Regions from separate parts of the Ensifer sp. MJa1 genome, predicted to be linked through region 1. Evidence: predicted binding sites of a transcription regulator. Region 1 holds the regulator's gene; each other region holds the start of a gene.
What was found. The regulator LexA, encoded in region 1, represses DNA repair genes until DNA is damaged. The targets are predictions, from matches to a motif close to TGTTCNNNNTGTGTTCNG.
Positions count from the first base shown of each region.

Region 2: uvrA (excinuclease ABC subunit UvrA) is a predicted target of LexA. The motif match lies at 1,294-1,311, and genes of this name have one in related genera.
Region 3: MKZ91_RS16760 (ribonuclease T2 family protein) is a predicted target of LexA. The motif match lies at 841-858, and genes of this name have one in related genera.

Region 1 is NZ_JAKUMO010000020.1:124,350-126,618, forward strand. It holds gene MKZ91_RS23945 (hypothetical protein) at 283-615, shown strand; gene lexA (transcriptional repressor LexA) at 700-1,419, opposite strand; gene MKZ91_RS23955 (hypothetical protein) at 1,654-1,950, opposite strand; gene MKZ91_RS23960 (hypothetical protein) at 2,217-2,269, shown strand, end outside.
Region 2 is NZ_JAKUMO010000012.1:143,849-146,117, reverse strand. It holds gene MKZ91_RS17655 (MarC family protein) at 1-503, shown strand, start outside; gene MKZ91_RS17650 (single-stranded DNA-binding protein) at 607-1,155, opposite strand; gene uvrA (excinuclease ABC subunit UvrA) at 1,436-2,269, shown strand, end outside.
Region 3 is NZ_JAKUMO010000011.1:134,023-136,291, reverse strand. It holds gene MKZ91_RS16760 (ribonuclease T2 family protein) at 45-827, opposite strand; gene MKZ91_RS16755 (alpha/beta hydrolase) at 1,015-1,950, shown strand; gene MKZ91_RS16750 (DMT family transporter) at 1,963-2,269, shown strand, end outside.

The DNA of each region.
Region 1 (2,269 bases):
GCTTTCCACAGCGTAGAGCATTTCCGTCGACCTGAGATCGCTGTCCATTGTGGGCTCCATCCGTTGACGGGCGACGCCCACGAAGGTTGCGGCCGAAAACGCCCTTATTGCCCTGTTCTCTCGACATCTTGCCGCAGTTGCCACACGCCCGCGCAAGCCAGGTCCGCTAAGGGTCGGTCGGATTTTATCGCGCGGCGAAATCGGTAGAGGGGAACAATGACTCCGCTGACATCAGCCGCATCGGTAGCGTCCGTCATCAATCGAAACGGAGGCAACGCACATATGAAGATGAAATTTGTCCTGGTGGCTTCGGCCATGATGGCCGCAACCACGATCGGGGCGCGCGCTGAAGACCTGGTGTTCAAACTGAAGAACAACACAAGCGCGGTGCTCACCAACTTCTACACGTCGCCGGTTGGCGTCAACGAATGGGAGGACGACGTTTTTGGCCGGCAGGTCCTGAACCCCGGCGAAAACATCGAGATCACGATCGCCGACGGCCGCGATGTTTGCAAATACGACATGCGCTTCGAGTTCGAGGAGGGCTCGGGCCTCGATACGACCGAAGACACCCAGGACCTCTGCGAGCTCGGCGAATACACGATCCACGAGTAAGCGTGCGGCAAACGCCGCCCGCAAGCTGCTCTCGCTGCCGAAAATGGCGGCGAGATGCGCTTAAGATCCAAATTCCGGTAACGGTTAGTGGTAGCGCCGGATCAAGCCGACGAGCTTGCCCTGGATCTTGACCCGATCGGGGCCGAAAATGCGGGTCTCATAGGCCGGGTTGGCGGCTTCAAGCGCAATCGACGCACCCTTGCGACGGAACCGCTTCAGCGTTGCTTCCTCATCGTCAACCAGCGCCACGATGATGTCGCCCGGATTGGCCGTATTGGAGTTGCGGATGATCACCGTGTCGCCGTCGAAAATGCCAGCTTCGATCATCGAATCGCCCTTCACCTCGAGCGCGTAGTGCTCGCCGCTACCGATCATGTCGAGCGGAACGGTAATGTCATGGGTGTTGTTCTGGATGGCTGAGATCGGAACACCGGCAGCGATGCGCCCCATGACCGGAACGGAAACCGAAGTATTGTCGGCGACGGGAGCCGGCTTCGGTGCGGCAGGGGCTGGCGCCGGCGGTTTGCCGAGGCTTCCTTCGATGACGCTTGGCGAAAAACCGCGACGCGGCTGCTGGTTCGAGGCGTAGGCTTCCGGGAGCTTGATGACCTCAAGCGCGCGTGCCCGGTTTGGCAGTCGCCGAATGAAGCCGCGTTCTTCAAGGGCTGTAATCAACCGGTGGATACCGGACTTGGAGGCGAGGTCGAGCGCATCCTTCATCTCGTCGAACGACGGCGGCACGCCCGATTCCTTCATTCGCTCGTGAATGAAAAGAAGCAATTCCTGTTGCTTGCGGGTCAGCATGGCACGTCGCTCCAGAAGCGTGAAACAAATCAAGAACAGACACTATCTGTTCCATATGTGTTCCGCAAGTGCCTAAAATTCGGTGAATGCCACCTGTTGACGCATCGAATCGGTTCGATCGGCGGGTTGTATGGCTGAAAATGGGCTATCGGACGCTCTGCGGCATGGCCGAGCGACTGAGCAGGGGCGTGGAACGGCGGCTTTGATCGAATCAGACCGACCGCCGAGCGCCTTTCAAGCCGGTTGAATGCCCGAGCACGCGTCCTCGAATTCCTTCACCGTCTCGGCGCTGTTGTCTTCGGGCAGAACCGCGTCTGCTGCGTCCGTGGCCACCGGCGTGTCGCCATCATAGACGAACGACTGGATGTAGTAGGCGATGGCGCCCTTCCAAACCTTGCGCCCGTCGATCTGATGACAAGGAACGGCCGATTCGAAGTCGGCCTGCAGTTCATCTACGGTTGCGGCGCTGAGCAAGGTATTCGGGATGTTCGGCGATGCAACGATCGAGGCGATGAGCAGGGCGGCAAGCACGGTGATCGTCCACTTTGATTTGGGGGGACTACGGGGCGGTTAACGATGTGAACCGCGCTTTCGTTCCGAAGTCCAGCGATCAGCGGGATCCCGCTGCCGTGTTCAACAGCTGTTTGGTGCAGCGCCGTGACCGCAAGGCCACAATTGCTGGCAATGGGCTTGGGTGGCCATGACCGAGATGGCGCAATTGCCGGTCGCGCATCTCCTTTGCCATCTCGACAGGTCACACGAATCCTATAACTTTGCGGGGAAAATGGGGTGACCACATGCATAGATTGCCGCTGGCCTTTCTCGGCCTGTTGATTGCGACGGGCGCCGC
Region 2 (2,269 bases), on a different contig from region 1:
CCACCCGCGGCTCGCTGATCGCTTTCTTCATTCTTGCGGCCTTCGCGCTCTTCGGTAACGGAATTCTCGGCCTGCTCGGCATATCGATCGGCGCCTTCCGCATCGCCGGCGGTATGCTGCTTTTCTGGATCGCCTTCGAGATGATTTTCGAGAAGCGGCAGGAGCGCAAGGAAAAGACCGGCGAGAACGCGACGGTCAAGGATCACATTCACAACATCGCAGTCTTCCCGCTGGCTTTGCCGTTGATAGCCGGGCCGGGCGCGATCTCGGCGACGATCCTGCTGGCGGGCTCGTTCCCGACGCCTGTTGAGCGCGCACAGCTCATCATCGTCATTGCGCTGTCGATCTTGAGCCTTTTCCTGGCGCTCGTCATTGCCGAGCGCATCGACCGCTTTCTTGGCGTCACCGGGCGCGCCATCCTCACCCGCCTGCTCGGCGTGATCCTCGCGGCGCTCGCGGTGCAGTTTGTCGTCGACGGGGTCAAGTCCGCGATGGCGCTGTAAATTTGGCAATTGCGGCCCTTCCACCGAAAGGGCCGCAATGGGTAACAAAAAACGCCGCGTCCTGAGGACGCGGCGTTTTTTGCTAATACCGATCCGCTCGCGATCAGAACGGAATATCGTCGTCCATGTCGCGCGAGAAGCCGCCGCCCTGGCCACCCTGGTTGCTGCCGCCCGAGCGTCCGCCGCCGGAAGACTGGCGCGGCTGGTCGTAGTCGTCGTAGCCGCCGCCATAGTTGCCACCACCGAAGTCGCCCGCACCACTGCCGCCGCCACGGCTGACGCCGGAGCCACCGCCTTCGCCGCGGCCGTCAAGCATCGTCAGCGTCGAGTTGAAGCCCTGCAGCACGATTTCCGTCGAGTAGCGGTCATTGCCGTTCTGGTCCTGCCACTTGCGGGTCTGCAGCGCGCCTTCGATATAGAGCTTGGCGCCCTTCTTCACATATTGTTCGACAACCTTGCACAGGCCCTCGTTGAAGACGACGACCGTGTGCCATTCGGTCTTTTCCTTGCGTTCGCCGCTGTTGCGGTCGCGCCAGGTTTCCGAGGTTGCGATGCGCAGGTTGGCGATCGGGCGGCCGTCCTGCGTGCGCCGGATTTCGGGGTCTGCCCCGACATTTCCGATCAAGATCACCTTGTTGACGCTTCCAGCCATTGTCGCTTTTCCCGTGGTTTCGCCGCGCCTGGGGCCCGGCTTGGAATTTCAAGAGCGCGTATCTTAGCGGCCCGATGCTGCCGATACGCCCCGCCTCGCACATAATCCACAACAGTTTTGGCCGTTTTATGGGCGATTTGTTCTTTATTTGTTCTAGTATTTGGCTATGATCCTGTCAACCGACTCGAATTGGCCGCCTGTTTTGCCGATTGCGCCTCGACATGGGCGATAGCGTCATTACATAGGGGGCTTTCAACCGACATGCAAAAGCTGGCTTCCGATGAGTGAACTCAAGACCATCTCCATTCGTGGTGCGCGCGAGCACAATCTGAAAGGCATCGACCTCGATCTGCCGCGCAACAAGCTGATCGTGATGACCGGGCTTTCCGGCTCGGGCAAGTCCTCGCTTGCCTTCGACACGATCTATGCCGAAGGCCAGCGCCGCTATGTCGAAAGCCTGTCGGCCTATGCGCGCCAGTTCCTGGAGATGATGCAGAAGCCGGATGTTGACCAGATCGACGGCCTGTCACCGGCGATCTCGATCGAACAGAAGACGACGTCGCGCAACCCGCGCTCGACCGTCGGTACCGTCACCGAGATCTACGACTACATGCGCCTGCTGTTTGCGCGTGTCGGCGTGCCGTATTCGCCGGCGACAGGCCTGCCGATCGAAAGCCAGACGGTCAGCCAGATGGTCGACCGGGTGCTCGAATTCGGCGAAGGCACGCGCCTTTATATCCTTGCGCCGCTCGTCCGCGGCCGCAAGGGCGAGTACAAGAAAGAACTCGCCGAACTGATGAAGAAGGGCTTCCAGCGCGTGAAGGTCGATGGCACCTTCTACGAAATCGCCGAAGTCCCGGCACTCGACAAGAAGTACAAGCACGACATTGACGTCGTGGTCGACCGTGTGGTCGTGCGCCCGGATCTGGCTACACGGCTTGCCGACAGTCTAGAGACCTGCCTGACGCTCGCCGACGGTCTCGCGGTTGCCGAGTTCGCCGACAAGCCGCTGCCGCCGGAAGAAACGGCAGCTGGCGGCTCGGCCAACAAGTCGCTGAACGAAACCCATGAGCGTGTGCTGTTTTCGGAAAAGTTCGCCTGCCCGGTCTCCGGC
Region 3 (2,269 bases), on a different contig from region 1:
GCCTTCGCCCTGACGCCCCTCACATATCCGAGCTGACGAATGCCCTAGCCGCGGCCGGCGCTATCGGCGATGCCCTTGGCGCATTTGAACTCCGTCGGCCCCGCCGCCTGGATCAGCGGTCCGAGGCTCGATGCCTTCAGGACGTCACCCGTCAAGCCAATCGTCAGCCCGGTGATGACGCTGCGCCCCTGCACGGTCTGGCAGCGCATGCGCACCCGGTCGCCCGCACCGGCGCCAAAGCTCTGGTCGAAGGCCTGCTTGATCGCCTTCTCATCCAGCTCGGAACCGATGCGCTGGCGAAAGAGTGCGCCGACCGCCGAGCGATTGAGCTCTTCCAGCAAGCGCAGCTGCGCAGCGAAATAGTCATCGACCGAGCCGCTCTGGCAGGTGCCGCTCATCAGCCACTGGTGTCGGTCGAGTCCGGATTGCACACCGGGCATGGCGATGAGCAGGCGCGCCGCCGTGTCGTCGGCCATCGCAAGCTTCGGCAGTTCCAGCCAGCTGCCCTTGCGATCCTGGGCGCGCACCTCGGCGTTTACGCCGCAATAGCTCTTGCGCAGCGGCCAGAGCCCGTGCAGCGACAGATTGGTGGCGTCAAAACGCTCCGCCGTCTGGTTCGCACATTCCTTGCGCTCAGGTCGCGTCTCGCAGAAGCCGGGCAGCCAGCTGACCGCCAGCACATATTCCGTGCGGCTGGTCGCTCCTTGCGACGTTGCTTGGTTGGATGCTTCCTCGCTGGCAGCAAAGGCGGGTGGCGCCAGCAACAGCGCCAGTGCCGTCAGAATTCCTGCCATCGAACCTGATACCGCATTACCAAAACGAGCCATGATGGCCTCCCGCGAAAACAAAACAGGAACAAATATCGCTCAAAACGGGAAAATTGCAACTGCTAATTACGGCGACGCCAAATCGCTTGTGACCTCATGCGCAACGATCAACAAGCGGCGATTGCCTTTGCCACACAAATCGATTTGAAATCGCCAAGTGAGCTGTCGATTGTTGCCGGGAGAAAACATGTTCGGGCAGGTGAAGACGCATCAGAGCCCGACCGGCGCCGCCTTGAGCTGGCGACACTTTCCGGCGACTGCGGACGCCCGCGGCATCCTCCTCATCAGCCACGGCCTTGCCGAGCATTCGGGTCGTTATGGGCGTTTTGCCGAGGCGATGGCCGCGCACGGTTTTCACGTCTACGCCCACGACCATCGCGGCCATGGCGAAACGCGCGCACCCGATGCGCCGCTCGGCATGTTTTCGAGCAGGGACGGCCTCGACAAGGTCTTTGCCGACATCAGGGCAATACGGACGATCGCCACCGCCAATCACCCGGGTCTGCCGGTCATTCTTTTCGGCCATTCCATGGGCGGGCTGATCGCGCTCAACGCCGCCGAGGCCGACCCTTCCCTCTATGACGCGCTTGCTGTCTGGAACTCCAATTTCCGTCCGGGGCTTGCCGGCCGCGGCGGACAGGTGATCCTGAAGATCGAAAAGGCACTGAAGGGCTCGGATGTGCCAAGCCCACTGCTCACCAAGCTCACCTTCGGCATGTGGGGCGGCGCGATCAAGGACCGCAAGACCGATCTCGACTGGCTGTCGCGCGACGATGCCGAAGTGGCGAAATATGCTGCCGATCCGCTTTGCGGCTTCGACGCGACCGTCTCGCTCTGGCTCGATCTCTTCCGTCTGTCCTTCGCCGGCCCCCGGCCGGACCGGCTGGCGCGGCTGAGGAAGGACCTGCCGGTCCATCTCGTCGGCGGCAGCGCCGATCCGTCGACGGAGATGGGCAACGCCGCCCGCTGGCTCGGCGCGAAGATGAAGGCTGCAGGCATGAGCGACGTCACCGTCACCGTTTACGAAGGCATGCGCCACGAGACCCTCAACGAGATTGGCCGAGAACAGGCAACCGCGGATTTCGCCGCCTGGTGCCTGGCCGCCATTGCAAAGAAGCGCTGACCGGAATTCCTTATGGCCGACATGCCGTTACCCAAGATCGCCGCTGATCACAACCGCGTCTCCTACGGCCTGATGCTGATGGTGATGGCGGTGCTGATATCGCCGCTGATCGACATCTTCGCAAAGCTCGCGATCGTCACCGTGCCCTCGGCGGAAATTACCGCTGTCCGCTTCCTGCTCCAGGTCGTCTTCATCCTGCCGGTTGTTCTGCTGCGTGGCAGCCTTTTCGATCTCACCTGGCGAAAGACCGCACTGCATGCGCTGCGCGGCGGCCTGCTTGTTGCCACCATGCTCTCCTTCATCACCACGCTGAAGGTGA